One region of the Paenibacillus haidiansis genome, then DNA from elsewhere that is predicted to be linked to it. Evidence: predicted binding sites of a transcription regulator. Region 1 holds the regulator's gene; each other region holds the start of a gene.

Region 1 (4,529 bases):
CGAGGACAAGCATCTCTTGATCGAGGCGGGGACCGGTACCGGCAAATCGCTCGGGTACCTGCTGCCGGCCATTTATCATAGCGTAAAGCAAGACGAGAAGGTTATGGTCAGCACGCATACGATCAACCTTCAGGAGCAGCTGCGGGAACGGGATATCCCCCTGCTGACGGAAGCCGTGCCGTTTCCGTTTACGGCCGCGGTGTTTAAAGGAAGACAACATTATTTGTGTTTGCGCAAATTTGAACATAAAATGAATAGAAAGGACTTTGCCACACCTAAAGAAGAGGTGATAACGGCGGCCCAAATGATCGTCTGGCTGGCGCAGACGGAGACGGGGGACGACGAAGAACTCAATCTGGGAAACCGGGGCAGCGATTTCTGGGAAACGGTGGCTAGCGAATCCGATTCCTGCCTTGGCCGGTCCTGCCCGTGGTTCCGCAAGTGCTATTACCATAAGGCCAAGCATGAAGCCGGGGTGGCCGACGTGGTCATTACGAACCATTCCAAGCTGTTTACGGACATTCAGGCCGGGCATCAGCTCCTGCCGGGCTACGACCGCCTGGTCATCGACGAGGCGCACCATTTGGAGGAGGTCGCCGGCAAGCATCTCGGCTTGCAAATGAAATATTTCACCGTTGTCCATACGCTTACCCGGCTGTTTAAGGACAGCAAGACCGGACAATTGCCGAACCTGAGAACGATGCTTGGTCATGCGGAGGGCGAAAAATCGGCGGAATGGTGCTCGGTCATCGACGGATTGTATCCTTCGCTGCTCGATGTGAAAGATTGTTGGGACCGGCTGGCGGAACAATTGTTTGCGCTCATGCCGGAACGCAGTGATGCGGCCCCCGGCGACCCCGGACAATTCGTGCTCCGGCTCTTGCAGGACAAGAAGCCGAAAGTCTGGGAGGCGCTTTCCGCGATCGAGAATCAGATCTATACCACGCTTTCCGATACGATCCGCAAAGGGGAGCGTCTGCTTGCCGAGCTGAAGGACGACGACAACGATTACGGATTCGACAGTTTAGTCACCGATATCAGCGGCCTGTTCAAGGATCTGGCCGGCGAGCGCGACGCCCTGCGGTTCTTCATGAAGATGGACGATGCCAATACGGTCTACTGGCTCGAAGGAAACGGCACCTATCGCAGCAAATCTCTGCAATTGTTTGCGGTTCCGATCGATGTGAGCACGCAGCTGAAAGGATTTTTCTTCGATAAGAAGAAAAGCGTGGTCATGACTTCGGCTACGCTGTCGGTGGATAAATCGTTTCAATATATGATCGACCAGCTTGGGCTCGGGGAAGCGGCGGAACAGGAGCGGCTGCTTACGGCGATGCTTCCCTCGCCGTTCAATTACCGCGAACAGGCGCTTGTGGTCATCCCGCGTGACTTCCCCAGCGTGAAGGGCAGCGTGGGCGACGATCATTTTGTGCGTACGCTGGTGCAATCGCTGGCCGATACGGCGGTCGTCACGAAAGGCCGCATGCTGGTGTTGTTCACTTCCTACCGGATGCTAAGGCAGGTATACGATCCGCTCAAGGAGCTCTTGGCGGAGCAGGGAATTACCGTGATCGGGCAAGGCATGGACAGCGGAAGCCGGACCAAGCTGACCCGGCGCTTTCAGGGACAGAACGCCTCCGTGCTGCTGGGAACCAACAGCTTTTGGGAAGGAGTGGACATCCCTGGAGAAGCGTTGACCAGTCTCGCCATCGTCCGGCTGCCGTTTCAACCGCCCAACCATCCGCTCGTTGAGGCCAAGAGCGAACGGCTGCAGCAGGAGAAGAAGAATCCGTTTATGAAGCTGTCGGTTCCTCAGGCCGTGATCCGGTTCAAGCAAGGCTTCGGACGGCTGGTCCGGTCCTCGCAGGACCGCGGGATCGTGGTCGTTTACGATACGCGCATCTTGGAATCTTACTACGGAAAGTATTTTTTATATTCTTTGCCTGGACCGAAGATGGAGCATATGCCGCTTGGGCAGATGGTTCCTCGCATTTCGGAATGGCTGGATGTATAAAGAGCGAGATTTATAAAGAGTGATGAATAAGAGCGGTAATTGTTGTTCAAATCGCGCCAAATAGGGGGATAACCAATGAAAACGGAAAAAATTTCGGATGCTGTAGTACGCAGATTGCCGGTGTATTTGCGGTTTCTCAATGAATTGAGCCGCCGTGAAGTTCCGACGGTATCGTCCCAGGAGCTGGGACAGAAGCTGGATCTCAATCCGGCGCAAATCCGCAAGGATCTCGCGTATTTCGGCGATTTCGGCCGCAAGGGGATCGGCTACGATGTGCCCTATCTGATCGAAAAGATCAGGCAAATTCTCAATTTGGACCAGCAGATCAACGTCGCTTTGATCGGTGCCGGTAATCTCGGTCAGGCGCTGTCCAATTACAATGCTTACGTCAAGGACAATATGAAAATTGTGGCCGTTTTTGATTCATCGCCCGCCAAAATCGGCACCATGATCAACAACATCGAGATTCAGCCGATCGAAGAGCTGATCGAAACCGTAAAGAAGAAAAATATCCGTATCGGCATTATTACGGTACCGGACGTAGAGGCACAACGCGTGGCCGACCAGCTTATCGAAGCGGGGATCGGGGCGATCCTCAATTTTGCTCCGATCATCATCAAGGCCCCGGCCGAAGTGCGCGTGCATGCGGCCGATTTCACAACCGATTTGATGAGCTTGGCGTATTATTTGGATGGGGGAAAGGAAACAACCAATGACGACTCGAAAATGGCTGATTAAAGATGGAACTTTTGCCGTACTTGACCGGGAAAACCCGGTTCTTCGCGGCTATATGCTGATTGAAGGCGACACGATCGCCTATATCGGCGAAGACCGGCCTGTGGGAGCGGAAGGAGCCGAAACGTTCGACGGCAAAGGCCTGCTGTTTCTGCCGGGCCTGATCAACACCCACGGCCATGCCGCGATGTCCCTGCTTCGCGGTTATGGCGACGATATGGTGCTGCAGCAGTGGCTGCAGGAGAAAATGTGGCCGATGGAAGCTAAATTTTCGGGAGAAGACGTGTACCGGGGCACGGCACTGTCGGTTCTGGAAATGCTGAAAGGCGGGACGACGACGTTCCTCGATATGTACGACCATATGGATCAAGTGGCAGCCGTAGTCGAGCAGTCGGGCATCCGCGCCGTGCTGACGCGCGGCGTGATCGGTTTGTGTCCGCCGGATGTGCAGCAGCAGAAGCTGGATGATGCGGTGGCCTTCGCCAAGAACTGGCACGGCAAGGCGGACGGGCGGATTACGACGATGATGTCTCCGCACGCGCCTTATACCTGTCCTCCGGATTATATCGAGAAAATCGTACAGGCGGCGCATGATCTGAATCTTCCGCTTCATACGCATATGTCGGAAACGCGCGCCGAAGTCGAGCAGAATGTGGCCGATTACGGCGTTCGTCCCGTTCAGCATCTGCTCAATCTCGGCTTGTTCAGCCGCCCGGCACTGCTGGCGCACGCCGTGCATTTGACCGACGAGGAAATCGGGATTTTAGCGGATCACCATGTCGCCGTGTCCCATAATCCGGGCAGCAATCTCAAGCTGGCAAGCGGCGTGGCGCGCGTGCCCGAGCTGCTTAAGGCCGGGGTCACCGTCTCGCTCGGCACGGACGGTCCGGCCAGCAACAATAACCTCGACATGTTCGAAGAGATCCGCCTGGCGGCCCTGATCCATAAGGGAGTTTCGGGCGACCCTACGGCCGTTCCGGCAGCGGAAGCGCTCCGAATGGGCACGGAATACGGAGCTAAATCGCTCTTCCTGTCCGATACGGGCAAGCTCGCCGCCGGGATGAAGGCGGATTTCATCGCGCTGGATACGGAGCAGGCTCATTTCCTGCCGCGGACCGATTATATTTCGCATGCGGTTTACTCCGCCGGTCCGAAGGATGTAGAGCATGTCTGGGTGAACGGCAAGCAGGTCGTCAAGCACGGAGAATGCCTGACCTTGGACGAAGAGAAAGTGCGGTTCGAAGCGCAGGCGGCTTTTGAGGGCTTGCTCGCTCGATGATTAATCCGGCATTGGGGAAAGGAAGAGAGGCTTGAGAAACAGAACCAAATGGATCCTGCTCTCCATTGTGATTTTGGCGCTCGTGCTCATCGGCCTTCACCGTTATTATCTCTATATTCAGCAGGAATTACGGCAAGGAGAGGACGCGGCCGTTCAGCAGGCCCGGCAGGAAGCGGGGCTTCAGGAAACGACGAAAGTGTGGAAGTCCGTCTGGGACAAAGTCTGCTGGGTCATTCAGGGTAAGGATGAGAATGGCCGCGAGGTCATGATCTGGCTGCCGGAAGGCGGACAGCCCGAAATAAAGCCGCTGTCCGAAGGGGTATCGGAAAGCCAGGTGCGCGAGATCATACGCGACACCTATCCGGGAATCGAAATCGTCAGATTAATGCCGGGTATATATAACGATGAGCTGGTCTGGCAGCTTTTTTACAAGGAAAATGCCCATCATTACTACCGTTTCTTCCGTTTCGGCGACGGGACGCCGCTGGAAGAAGTATTCAC
Region 2 (4,529 bases), on a different contig from region 1:
AGTGCTGATCATCGTCAACACGGCGAGCAGGTGCAGCTACTCACGCCAATTCGCCGGCCTCGAGCGGCTTTACGAAACATACCGTGGGCAAGGATTTGAAATCCTCGGATTCCCCTGCAATCAATTCAACGGGAAGGAACCGGATGATAGTCCGGAAGTAGCACGATATTGCAAGGCTAACTTCGGGACAACCTTTCCGCTATTTGAAAAGGTTCAGGTGCGAGGGCCATTTGCCCATCCTTTATTTTCGTATTTGACGCGGGAGGCTCCGTTTCAAGGTTACGACGTGCAGACGGCGGAAGGGCTTCGGATGCGGGATTTCCTAAGGGAAAAGTACCCAGAAATTTATGAGGGTGACGGGATCAAGTGGAACTTTACCAAGTTTTTGATCGACCGGGGCGGGCGTGTGTACAAGAGATACGAAACGACGACCAAACCGTCGGACATCGAGGCGGAGGTTGCCTCGCTTCTGCAATTAAGCAAGTAACCCATTAACCCAAAGGACCGGGGAAAAGAAAATGAACGCTGCCAGTCGGACAATAGCATAAATTTGAGCACCCCGCATGGGAAAAATGATAGAATGGGAGTGGATGAAAGAGATAAAGATCTGATAAGGAGTACGATATGGCGGAATTCGTCTATAAGCAAATTATCGATGACCTAAAGGCCAAAATTTTTGCCGGGCAGTTTGCCAATATGAGATTGCCGGACGAGCGGAGCCTGAGCGAAGCTTACCGGGTTAGCCGCAGTTCCGTGAAACGTGCCCTGACCAAAATGGAGCATGACGGAATTATTTTCAAAAAGCAGGGGTCGGGAACCTTTATCAATCCCCTATATATAAAGAATGAATCAATTTTTAACTATGAAGGCTCCAACCTGGGGGTTACCGACAATTTTCATATGCACGGCATTAAGCCTACAACGAAAGTGCTGAATTTCGAGGTCATTCCGCCGACGGAAGAATTGCAGCGCGATCTGTTCCTGGAGCGGCATGATTTCGTATACAAAATCGTGCGTCTGCGGTTGTTTGAAGACGAGCCCTTTATGATCGAAACCGGCTATATCCCGATAAAAATTGTTCAAAATCTGAACCAGAGCATCATCGAGGGATCCATTTTCAATTACTTGGAGGATGCGCACAACCTCGCCGTAACCAAATCGTTTCTGTCTATCTTTGCGGAGCCGTCCAACCCGAATGACCGGGAACTGCTGCTGCTCAAGGAAAATGAACCGGTAGGCATCATGGAAGGCATATTCTTCCTGGATAACGGAACACCTTTTGAGTTTTCCCATATGCGGTTCCACTACAAATACATGAAATTTAATACATTTGTATCGGTTCAACGATGAGACTGAAGAAAGCTTCAGTCTTTTTTTTGTTCCCCGAATTGGAAACCTCCATTATTCATACTATGTTCAATATTTCACAAAATTGGACCGTATCATTTTTGTGAAAAAGTCGTTATGATAGATACATAAGTGAATTGTTTCACAATATTGTGTAAAAAGATAACGGGAATGGAGTGGAGAGAATCATGGTACTGTCAGCTACGCAAGTCGATTATTCGTCCAAAACTTATTTGGCCAAACTCGATGCCTATTGGCGCGCAACCAATTACATTTCGGTAGGCCAGCTTTATTTGAAAGACAATCCTTTGTTGCAGGAGCCCCTAAAAGAATCGGACGTCAAAGTGAAACCGATCGGACACTGGGGCACGATTCCGGGGCAAAACTTTATCTATGCGCATCTCAATCGCGTCATCAACAAGTATGATTTGAACATGTTCTATATTGAAGGGCCCGGGCACGGCGGCCAGGTCATGGTTTCCAACTCTTATCTGGACGGAAGCTATACGGAAATTTACCCGCAAATTACCCAAGATATCCCGGGCATGAAGAAGCTGTTCAAGCAGTTCTCCTTCCCGGGCGGTGTTGCGTCCCATGCCGCTCCCGAAACGCCGGGCTCCATTCATGAAGGCGGCGAATTGGGCTATTCGCTGTCTCATGGCGTCGGCGCGATTTTGGATCATCCCGATCTGATCGCCGCGGTGGTGGTCGGTGACGGGGAAGCGGAGACCGGACCGCTCGCCGCATCATGGTTCTCCAACCGGTTCATCAATCCGGTTACGGACGGCGCCGTATTGCCGATTCTGCATCTCAACGGATTCAAGATCAGCAATCCGACGATTCTGTCCCGCCAAAGCAATGAGGAACTCACCGCTTATTTCAAGGGCATGGGCTGGGAGCCGTACTTTGTGGAAGGCTCGGATCCTGAACAAATGCATCCGGAAATGGCGAGAGTATTGGATACCATCATTGAAAGAATCGAAGCCATTCAAGAGAACGCGCGCGAGAACAACGACCTTACCCGTCCGGCATGGCCGATGCTCGTCTTCCGTTCCCCGAAAGGCTGGACCGGTCCGAAGGAATGGGATCATGTGCCGAACGAGAATTCGTTCCGTGCCCACCAGGTTCCGATTCCGGTGGACCAAAAGAATATGCAGCATGCTCCCGCTTTGATCGAGTGGCTAAAGAGCTACAGACCGGAAGAATGCTACGACGACAACGGTCGCTTGAAGCCGGAAATCGCCGAAATCCTGCCTAAAGGCGACAGACGCATGGGGATGAACCCGGTGACCAACGCGGGTAACCTGATCAAAGACTTGCGCTTGCCGGATTTCCGGGATTACGCCCTGGATAATTCCGTGCCGGGCAAAGTCGTGGCGCAAGACATGTCCGTTCTCGGCAAGTACGTAAGAGATGTAGTAACCCTGAACGAAGACAACAAAAACTTCCGGATCTTCGGGCCGGACGAAACGATGTCCAACCGTTTGGCACCGGTGTTCGAAACGACGAAGCGCCAATGGATGGACACAATTATCGAGCCTAACGACGAATTCCTGTCCCCGTATGGCCGGGTCATCGATTCGCAATTGTCCGAGCATCAGGCGGAGGGCTTGCTCGAAGGGTACGTCCTGACCGGCCGCCATGGTTTCTTTGCAAGTTACGAAGCATTCCTGCGCGTAGTCGACTCGATGATTACGCAGCACTTCAAATGGCTGCGCAAAGCGACGGACCAAGGCTGGCGCGCGGACATTCCGTCCTTGAACGTGGTGGCGACCTCTACGGTATTCCAGCAGGATCATAACGGGTATACCCACCAGGATCCGGGCCTGCTCGGCCACTTGGCGGATAAGAAACCGGAATTTATCCGCGAGTATTTGCCGGCGGATGCCAACTCCTTGCTGGCCGTGTTCGATACGATCCTGAACGATCGTCAAAAGATCAACCTGATCGTCTCGTCCAAGCATCCGCGCCCGCAATGGTTTACGGCGGATGAAGCGAAGGAATTGGTCGACAAGGGGCTCAAGATCATCGACTGGGCGAGCACGGACAATGGCGGAGAACCGGATATCGTCTTTGCCTCCGCGGGGACGGAGCCGACGATGGAAAGCCTGGCGGCGATCTCCATCCTGCACGAGAAATTGCCGCAGCTGAAAATCCGCTACATCAACGTGGTCGACCTGCTCAAGCTGAGAAGCCGAAAGCTGGATCCGCGCGGCCTGTCCGACGAGGAATTCGACGGCATCTTCACCAAGGACAAACCGGTGATCTTCGCCTTCCACGGGTATGAAGGTCTGATCAAGGATCTGTTCTTTGAGCGTCACAACCATAACCTGCATGTTCACGGGTACCGCGAAAACGGCGACATCACAACCCCGTTCGATATGCGGGTACTGAACCAAATGGACCGTTTCGACCTGGTGAAGGAAGCGGTGCTGAGCTTGCCTGAGGCTGATAAGTACGCAGCTATCGCGGATGAAATGGATGCGATGGTGAAGAAGCATCACGAGTACATCCGTGAAGAAGGCTTCGATTTGCCGGAAGTGGAAAACTGGGTGTGGAAAGGACTCAAATAACCGGATTGTTGCCTGCAAAAAGGCAATAATTTGATGCAAAAGAGGGCTGTCCCAAAGTAATTGCAACTTACTTTTGGGGCGGCCCCATTTTTGTAATTGGGAAACCGGGAAGGGAAATGGTACAGTAATAGTAAGCTCGAAAATACATATGGCGGAGGTTTGTCATGCACACGAAATTAACCTTGATGAAGCAGCTGGAAGACGCCGGAATAGATCGTCAAGGAACCTTGCTCATGCATTCGTCGATGAAGAAAATCGGCGAGGTTGACGGCGGAGCCGACACAGTCTTGGATGCGCTTTCGGAATATATGAAAGACGGACTCCTGGTTTTGCCCACCCATACCTGGTCTTATATTAACGCAGATAATCCGAAATTTTACGTCGAAACATCCGAAGTATGCGTCGGCATTCTTCCCGAGCTGTTCCGCAAGCGCCCGGGCGTGGTACGTTCGCTTCACCCGACCCATTCCGTGGCCGCGCTCGGCAAGGACGCGGCTGAATTCACGGCGGGAGACGAACGATGGGACACGCCTTGCCACCGGCAGTCCGCTTGGGGCAGGCTGCTCGACCGGCAGGCCACGATCCTGCTCGTCGGCGTCGACCTGCGCA
Region 3 (4,529 bases), on a different contig from region 1:
ACGGATTGATCCGCAGGACGATTGTTGGCTTTGATGAATAAAACATGTGACATTTCCAGTTTCCCTCCATTTGTCTATATACTAACTTTTTTTCTTGAACTGTAATTAGTATAGTAACAATTTGAAGACAAGCTGTCAATTGCAGTTTTTAACTATGACGAATATGCCGATATGCCGGCCGATTCCGGTAGCAATTAATTATACGTAGTTATCCTTTATAGCCTTTTGCAGCATGCCGATGCAGCGGTCAAGATCGGTTTTGACCTGTTTTTTGTATAATGCGGCCTTATCGGCTCCATCATCGGTGAAATGATAGAGCACAATCTCCTGGAAATCGACGCTCGGGTCGCTTCCCTTCAATTGCTTGGTACGGTACAGAATGCCCTCCTGGACCAATTCATGAAGCGCGCGGTAAATCTCGCTTTGCGGGGGCACATAGCCGAAAGGCCGGAATTCTTCCTTCATTTCCTCCAGCATTTGATAGCCGTATCCGCGGCGCTGTTCCACTTTTGTAATCAAGTAAAGCTTGATATATGCCCTCTGGGCGATCATGAATCCCACGGTCGATCCACCTCTTCTCTTAATTTAAATATATCGAATATGTGAAAAATTCACAATCAAGCTCTGAGCGGCGTTTCAAACTGCGCATTTTGAACTATGGCAGATAGATTCAAGAATGATAGAAAAGACTTAGTGAGCACGTAGGGACTAGATTCGTATTGATTTTCTATTCTGAATTTTTCATATAATGAAATTATAGAATTAAGGATGTTACAAATTTTAAACATTCTGCAAAATGTGCTTCTCCTCACAAAGGCTCGCCTCAAAGCAACGTACTCTTAGGTTATCAAAGGTAGATGACAAAAGGGGAAAACAGCCATGAAACTTTTGAAGCCAGCCTTCTTCGTCCTTTCGTGCCTGATGATGGTTTTCGTCGTCTGGTATCCGGGCCTTCCGGCCCAAGTCGGCGAAACGGACCTCGGCTCATCGGACGCCGTGGATGCCGCTGAGGCGCAGCAAATAAATCAGCAGCCGGTGGAACCGGTCATCAGGCGCGAGGGACAAGTCGTCCATATCGAAATGACCGCCCAAATCACGAATGTGCAAATTTCGGAAGGCGTGAATTACAACGCCTGGACTTTTAACGGAACGGTTCCGGGACCCGTGCTGCGGGTCAAAGAGGGCGACACGATCGAATTTACGCTAGAAAATATGGACCCCGACATGCCCCATTCGATGGATTTCCATGCGGTGCATGCGGCCCCGAGCAAAAATTTCGTCGATGTGATGCCGGGCGAGGAAGGCACGTTCACCTACCCGGCCAAGACGCCCGGCGTGTTTATGTATCATTGCGGAACCAGCCCGGTGCTCCTGCATGTCGCCAACGGTATGTACGGGATGATTATCGTGGAGCCGAAGGACGGTTATCCGACGGATGATGAAATCGACCGCGAATATACGATCGTTCAGAGCGAATGGTACCGGGAGCACGACGAGGAGTCTTTTATGAATGAAGATCCGCAATACGTCGTGTTTAACGGCGATGATTTTACGCTGAAGGAGCATCCGCTGCTCGCCAAGCCCGGCGAAAAGATCCGGCTGTACGTTACCAACGTCGGGCCGAACGAAGTGTCCTCCTTCCATGTGATCGGGACGACGATGGACCGGGTTTACACCGACGGGAATCCGAAGAACGTCATGTACGGTTTGCAGACCGTCTTGATCCCCGCCGGCGGTTCGGCGGTCGTTGAATTCACCGTAAGCGGGGAAGGCGATTATCCGATTCTTACCCATCAATTAAAGGACGCTTCCAAAGGAGCGACGGCCATTCTGCGGGTCACGAGCGACGGGAAGGACAATCATGAACCCGCGATGACGCATTGATACACCTTTTCACCGCATGAAGCGGAAAACGGGGATATTTTTAGCCTGTGACAGAAATCACAATGGGCCGGTTTCAGCATTTTATACTTATAGATGAGGTGAATTAATATGAATCGAAACGACGCCAAAATTATCGAACTGGACGTTAGGCCGCAGCTCCGCAACAAGCTTGAGCCTTTTCAGTTGATTATGGATACCGTGAAAACGTTAGGCCAGGACGATATCTTCGTCCTCCACGCCACATTCAAGCCTACCCCGCTGCTGGGGCTTCTTAAGATGAAGGGCTTTGTCGGCAAAGCCGAACCGCAGGAAGACAAGGATCACTGGATTACCACCTTCGTCAACAAAAAGAATAAGCATTGGCTCGAAGAATCGGGCGAGGATGACGAAGCTGACGCTCCGGCGAAGGCATCGCGCGAACGTCAAGCGTCCTCCCCTGCCGGTGCCGATGCCGATACCGCGGAACCGAAGACGATCGAGCTGGATAACCGCGGTCTGGAGCCGCCGCAGCCGATGGTACGCACGCTCGTTGCGCTTGACCGCTGCCGTCCCGGAGACCGGGTGCGGATTCATAATGACCGGGTACCGGTATTTCTGATCGAGGAATTGAACAATATGGGCTGCGCTTATACGGTGGATGAACAACCGGACGGTACGGCAAAAGTCATAATCACCAAAGCGTAAGGAGCGATTGCCATGAAAACCGTGTCCCGTCTTCCCTTTCTGTTCATCATTACGGGAATTGCCGGTTTCGTCCTGTTTCACGCTACGTCCATCCTCTCGCTGACCGGATGGCTGGGAGAAGGCATCCGCGGTCCGACCGGCTGGTTCCAAGTTCATCTGTTTGTGCTCGGCTGGGCGACGATGCTGGCCATGGGTTCGGTCTACCAGCTGATCAACGTTATTTTGCAATCCGAGATTTACAGCGAGCGGCTCGGATACATTCATTATTTCCTGTTTACGATCGGCCTCTTTGGTCTGCTGCTCGGGTTTATTCAGGGCGATATTTTGTGGATCGCCGGCTTCGCCACTTTGGCCTTTACCGGCATCCTCCTGTTTGTCTGGAATATGGCGGTAACCTTGTTCCGCGCGGCCAAGTGGGACGGCATAACGCTCAGTACGGCCTGCGCCGTTCTATATCTCCTGCTGACCGGACTTTCCGGCATGTCCATGGGGATCGATTTCGGTACCGGCTGGCTGGGCGGGCTCCATGAAAATTTGTTCGGCACGCATATCTGGCTCGGGACGCTCGGCTGGTTCGGAATGCTGATCACCGGCTTAAGCTATAAACTGCTGCCGATGTTTTACCTGTCGCATGATTACGATACCCGTTTGCAGTATATCGTTCTGGGGTTGTGGAATACCGGCGTGCTGCTTGGCGCGGTTTCCTTCCTGTTCGGCACCGGATTATGGGTAACGTGGACCGCCTTGGCGGTCATGGCGGCCGCGCTGATCGTCTACAATATCCATGCGATGCAAATCCGCAGCAAACGCCATAAACGTAGCCCCGGCGCCGGGATCGGATGGACGACCTACGGGAACCTGCTCCTGGCCGTCTTTGCCCTTGCCCTGCTGGTAAAATTGGCCGGCTCGCCCGGCCTGCTGGTGGAGACGCGTATGGTCATGCTTGCCGGATGGGCCTATCTGAACGGCTGGGTCTCGTTCATGATCCTGAGCTATGCCTCGAAAATCGTTCCGTTCCTATGGTGGACCCATAAATACGGCAAACAGGTAGGAAAACCGGGCACGCCGATGATGGCGAATCTGCTTGACGAGAAGAAAGCGAATCTCGGCCTCGGCCTGATCGCCTGCGCCAACCTGGCCGTATTGGCCGGTATCGCGCTCGATTCGCAATTGGTTATCGCCATATCGGGCATCGCCTATTCCATTGTCTCGCTCGCTTATATTTCACTGATAGCGCTCGTATTTTCCAAATAATTCAGGAGGCTGATTGTTATGGATAGAATTGAACAAATCCGCGAATTGCTGCGGGAGGTGTACGACCCCGAGCTCGGCGTCAACATCGTCGACCTCGGCCTGGTGTTCGATATCCGGGAAGAAGGAGACCTTGTCTATATTCAAATGACGCTGACCACCCCGGGCTGCCCGATGCACGACACGATCGTGGGCGGCGTCGAGCGGATCCTGCAAGAAGAAATGGGGTACAAGGACGTGGAGGTCGATCTCGTCTGGGAGCCCCGCTGGTCCCCGTACATGATGTCGGAGGAAGCGAAGAAAGAGCTCGGCTACTTCTGAACCGGGCAGAACGAATAGGCCTGCGGCTAACACCAGCTGCAGGCCTTTTTATCGCTTGGTAAAGCGGACGGAAAGTAACATGCTTTGTTGGCGGTAATTTAAATTCTCCATACTTTGTCGCTATACTGCTTAATTTCGGATAATTAACTCCGACACTTATTCCGCTATATACCGATCTGTTTTCTTACCTATTCTCAAGTTCCTTACCTAGCCTAAGTCTGCCTACCTTCAGTTCCATCCACGTACCACGATCGCCGTGCGCACGCCAAACTAACTGGATTTCCTACAGTTAATATTCTCTTTTTCGAGCGGACACCTAAATTAACTGGAAAATATGCAGCTAATTCGCCACTTACCGGCGGAAACTAGCGGATAAAGCAAAATTAACT
Region 4 (4,529 bases), 180 kb from region 1:
GCGATGCCGCAAGCCATCGTGCGGAGAATGTCGCGGTCGTGCAGTGCCATTTCGATCCGTTCGTAGCAATATTTATCGTGCATGTAGTGGATCACGTTGAGCGTGTTCACATACAGCTTGGCGAGCCATTCCATCATCGACTTGAAGCGTTTCATCACTTCGTCGTATTCGAGATATTCGGAAGTGATGGCCGGGAATTCAGGGCCTACTTGCACGCCGGATTTCTCGTCTTTACCGCCGTTGATCGCGTACAGCAGGGCTTTCGCCAGATTGGCGCGGGCGCCGAAGAATTGCATTTGCTTGCCGATTTCCATCGCGGATACGCAGCAGGCGATACCGTAATCATCGCCGTAAATCGGACGCATCAGATCGTCGTTTTCGTATTGAATCGAGCTGGTTTCGATGGAAACTTTGGCACAGTATTTCTTGAACGCTTCAGGCAGTTGTTCCGACCAGAGCACCGTCAGGTTCGGTTCCGGAGCAGGACCCAGGTTGTACAAGGTATGCAAGAAGCGGAAGCTGTTCTTCGTTACTCTCGTCGTGCCGTTGACGGACATCCCGCCGATCGATTCCGTTACCCAAGTAGGGTCGCCGCTAAACAGTTCATTGTAGTCCGGAGTACGTAGGAATTTGACGATCCGCAGCTTCATAACGAAATGGTCAACCAATTCTTGCGCCGTTTCTTCGGTCAAAGTTCCTTCAGTCAGATCGCGTTCGATATAGGTATCGAGGAAAGAGGATACACGGCCCAGCGACATCGCCGCTCCGTCCTGTTCCTTCACGGCTGCCAAATATCCGAAGTATACCCATTGGAAGGCTTCCTTCGCGTTTTCGGCCGGACGGGAAATATCGAAGCCGTACATTTCGCCGAGTTGTTTCAATTCGCCCAGAGCGCGGATCTGTTCGGACAGTTCTTCGCGGAGGCGAATCACGTCTTCATCGATCACGTCGACTTCCAGGCTCTTCAATTCGCTTTGTTTTTGTTTGATCAGGAAGTCTACCCCGTACAGTGCGACGCGGCGGTAGTCACCGATGATGCGGCCGCGGCCATATGCGTCCGGAAGACCGGTAATTATGCCGGCTTTGCGCGCAGCTCTCATCTCGGATGTATAAGCGTCAAAAACGCCTTGGTTATGCGTTTTGCGGATTGTCGTAAACATATCTACGATTTCGCCCGGAAGGTCGAAGCCGTATGCTTTGCAAGAGTTGATAACCATGTTGATCCCGCCGAACGGATGGATCGTGCGTTGGAAAGGAGCATCCCCTTGTACGCCTACGATTTGTTCCTTACCCTTATCCAGGTAACCCGGAGCATGGGAAACGATGGTCGACGGCTTGTGAACGTCAACGTCCAGCACGCCGCCCGCTTCTCTTTCCTTCTTGGACAAATCGGAAATAATGTCCCACAGCGCTTTAGTGTTATCGGTCGCGCCTTTCAGGAATGCTTCGTCGCCCTCATAAGCTTTGATGTTCGTATCGATGAAGTCGCGGGTGTTAACTTCTTTCATCCATTTGCCTTTTTTGAAGCCTCTCCATGCCGTTGGTACTTCTTGCGTTTTTTGTACTTCTCTCTCAATCACCGACATCTTAAATCCCTCCATCTATATTTTGAGTAACGCGGACTTGAAGGATAATTCCGCGTCTCATGATCCCTAAAATTTGTGATACATTTCACAATTATGTCACTGATAAGTCCTTGGAATTAGGAATCAAATCCGTCGTACTTACCATTCGTACGGGATCATTTATATTGTTATTTTATAATAATTCCTAAAGAAAGATTGTGACAAAAATCACTTTCGAAGTGATTTTTGTCACCAATTTCGGCCTATCTGTTCACTTAATCTTCAAATCTTCCATAGAATGCGTCGCGGTACACTTCGGCCAGTTCGGTTACGAGCGGAAGCTTCGGATTCGCGGTCGTGCATTGGTCTTCGAAGGCACGATCGGCCAGATAATCCACGCGCGATTCGAAATCCTTCGGATCGAAGCCTAGCTCTTGGAAGGTTTCGGGAATGCCGAGCTTTTTGTTCAGATCGCGGATCGCGTTGATCAGGCTCTTCACGCCTTCTTCCGTCGTGCGGGCCGGCAATCCGAGAATGCGGGCGATTTCCGCGTAGCGCTCGTCGGCCACGAAGTTCGTGTATTTCGGCCATGCGGCGAATTTCGTAGGCTTCTTCGCGTTATAGCGGATAACGTGCGGCATCAGGATCGCGTTGGTGCGGCCGTGAGCGGTATGGTATTGGCCGCCCCATTTATGCGCCAAGCTGTGGTTGATGCCGAGGAAGGCGTTCGCGAACGCCATGCCGGCGAGCGTCGAAGCGTTGTGCATTTTCTCGCGGGCCAGCTTGTCGCCGGTCAGCGCCGATTTCTCCAGGTACTGGAACACGAGCTGGATCGCTTTGATCGCCAAACCGTCCGTATAGTCGTTGGCCATTACCGATACGTAAGCTTCGATCGCATGCGTCAGAACGTCCATCCCCGTATCGGCTACGGCTACTTTAGGCAAGCTGTAGACGAATTCCGGGTCGATGATCGCCACATCCGGCGTCAGCTCGTAATCGGCCAAAGGATATTTGGTGTTGCCGTTGATTTTGTCCGTGATAACCGCGAAAGAAGTCACTTCCGAGCCTGTGCCCGAAGTCGTCGGAATGGCCACGAATTTCGCTTTTTGTCCGAGACGCGGGTATTTGTAGATCCGTTTGCGGATATCCATGAATTTCTGCTTCAAGTTATGGAAGTCGGTATCCGGATATTCATAGAACAGCCACATGCCTTTCGCGGCATCCATCGGCGAGCCGCCGCCCAGGGCGATGATGCAGTCCGGCTGGAATTTGGCCATCAGCTCGGTACCGCGCTCTACGGTCGTCGTCGACGGATCCGGCTCAACGTCCGAGAATACTTCGATCGCTACCGGCGTTTGGCGTTGACGGAGATAATGCTCCACTCTTTCCACATATCCCAGTTTAACCATCATCGGGTCGGTTACAATCAACACCCGCGAAATATCCGGCATTTTGGCAAGATATTGCGTCGAATTTTTCTCGAAGTAGATTTTGCTCGGCACTTTGAACCATTGCATATTCACGGTACGACGATTCACCCTTTTCACGTTGATCAAATTGATGGCCGTTACGTTCGACGATGTCGAGTTGCGTCCGTAAGATCCGCAGCCCAGTGTCAACGATGGCAGGTTCGTATTGTAGATGTCGCCGATCCCGCCTTGCGAAGACGGCTGGTTGACGAGAATACGGCAAGTAGGCATGCTGTCGGAATATTTTTGGATGATTTCTTCGTTGTTCGAATGAATAACCGACGAGTGGCCCATGCCGCCGAAGCGTACGACTTCAAGCGCGCGTTCGATGCCTTGATCCGCGTTCTTCACTTTGTAGCAGGCCAGAACCGGGCTCAGCTTCTCGGCCGAGAGCGGGAATTTCGGACCGACGCCTTCGATTTCCGCTACGAGAATTTTCGTGCCGGCCGGTACGTCGATGCCGCACATTTCGGCAATTTTCACGGCTGGTTGGCCGACGATGCTAGGGTTTACTGCACATTTATCGGCGATGATCGCTCCGGCCGTCAGCTTGGCGGCTTCTTCCTTGTTGACAAAGTAGCAGCCGTTGGCGATCATTTTCTTTTTCACTTGATCGAAGACCGGCTCTTCGATTATAACCGCTTGTTCGGAAGCGCAGATCATGCCGTTGTCGAAGGTTTTCGACAGAATCAGATCGTTGACCGCTTGATCGAGGTCCGCGCTCTTTTCAATGAAGCAAGGCACGTTGCCGGGACCTACGCCGAGCGCCGGTTTGCCGCAGCTGTATGCCGCTTTGACCATCGCCGATCCGCCGGTCGCCAGGATGCAGGCCACATCGGGATGATTCATCAGGGCGTTCGTACGGTCCATCGACGGATTCTCGATCCATTGGATGCAGTCTGCCGGCGCGCCATGCTTCACAGCGGCTTCGAGCAGGATTTTCGCGGCTTCCGCGCTGCACTTCTGTGCGGACGGATGGAAGCCGAAGATGATCGGGTTCCGGGTCTTAATCGCGATGAGAGCTTTGAAGATCGTCGTGGAGGTCGGGTTCGTCACCGGAGTAATCCCCATGATAATGCCTACCGGCTCGGCGATCTTCTGGAAGCTGTCGTAAGGGTTATCTTCAATCACGCCCACCGTTTTGTCGTTCTTGATGCTGTGGTAAATGTACTCGGTCGCAAACATGTTCTTGATGATTTTATCCTCATACACGCCTCGCCCGGTTTCTTCAACGGCCATTTTGGCCAAATGCATATGCTTGTCAAGCCCGGCCAGCGCCATGGCCTGAACGATTTTGTCGATTTGCTCCTGGTCCATGCTCATAAAGGCTTCGGAAGCCTTCTTCGCCTTGTCGATCAGGGTTTGGATGTACTGTTCCGCAGTCGGCCCCGCTTTTGCCGTCACTTCGTTTTTAATAGCCATTTCTCTCATCCTCCTAAGGTAGATAGTGGATAATCCTATAATAGTGAAATATTTCACTAATAGGCTTACCCTT

Evidence for each region. The regulator Rex, encoded in region 1, represses fermentation and respiration genes when NADH is low (regulators of the CRP and FNR family bind a similar motif). The targets are predictions, from matches to a motif close to TTGTGAAATATTTCACAA.
Region 2: the regulator Rex is predicted to act here: its motif matches at 1,478-1,495, upstream of V3851_RS12370 (phosphoketolase family protein).
Region 3: the regulator Rex is predicted to act here: its motif matches at 1,930-1,947, upstream of V3851_RS09470 (DUF2249 domain-containing protein).
Region 4: the regulator Rex is predicted to act here: its motif matches at 1,660-1,677, upstream of pflB (formate C-acetyltransferase).

What each region holds. Positions count from the first base shown of each region.
Region 1 covers NZ_JAZHPZ010000001.1:136,042-140,570, reverse strand. The annotation lists gene dinG (ATP-dependent DNA helicase DinG) at 1-2,014, shown strand, start outside; gene V3851_RS00600 (redox-sensing transcriptional repressor Rex) at 2,090-2,752, shown strand; gene V3851_RS00595 (amidohydrolase) at 2,727-4,028, shown strand; gene V3851_RS00590 (cell wall elongation regulator TseB-like domain-containing protein) at 4,060-4,529, shown strand, end outside.
Region 2 covers NZ_JAZHPZ010000005.1:169,673-174,201, forward strand. The annotation lists gene V3851_RS12360 (glutathione peroxidase) at 1-487, shown strand, start outside; gene V3851_RS12365 (GntR family transcriptional regulator) at 625-1,350, shown strand; gene V3851_RS12370 (phosphoketolase family protein) at 1,536-3,920, shown strand; gene V3851_RS12375 (AAC(3) family N-acetyltransferase) at 4,085-4,529, shown strand, end outside.
Region 3 covers NZ_JAZHPZ010000003.1:511,823-516,351, forward strand. The annotation lists gene V3851_RS09455 (FMN-dependent NADH-azoreductase) at 1-53, opposite strand, end outside; gene V3851_RS09460 (helix-turn-helix transcriptional regulator) at 199-561, opposite strand; gene V3851_RS09465 (multicopper oxidase domain-containing protein) at 880-1,884, shown strand; gene V3851_RS09470 (DUF2249 domain-containing protein) at 1,993-2,568, shown strand; gene V3851_RS09475 (hypothetical protein) at 2,581-3,822, shown strand; gene V3851_RS09480 (metal-sulfur cluster assembly factor) at 3,841-4,140, shown strand.
Region 4 covers NZ_JAZHPZ010000001.1:311,363-315,891, forward strand. The annotation lists gene pflB (formate C-acetyltransferase) at 1-1,586, opposite strand, end outside; gene adhE (bifunctional acetaldehyde-CoA/alcohol dehydrogenase) at 1,841-4,456, opposite strand.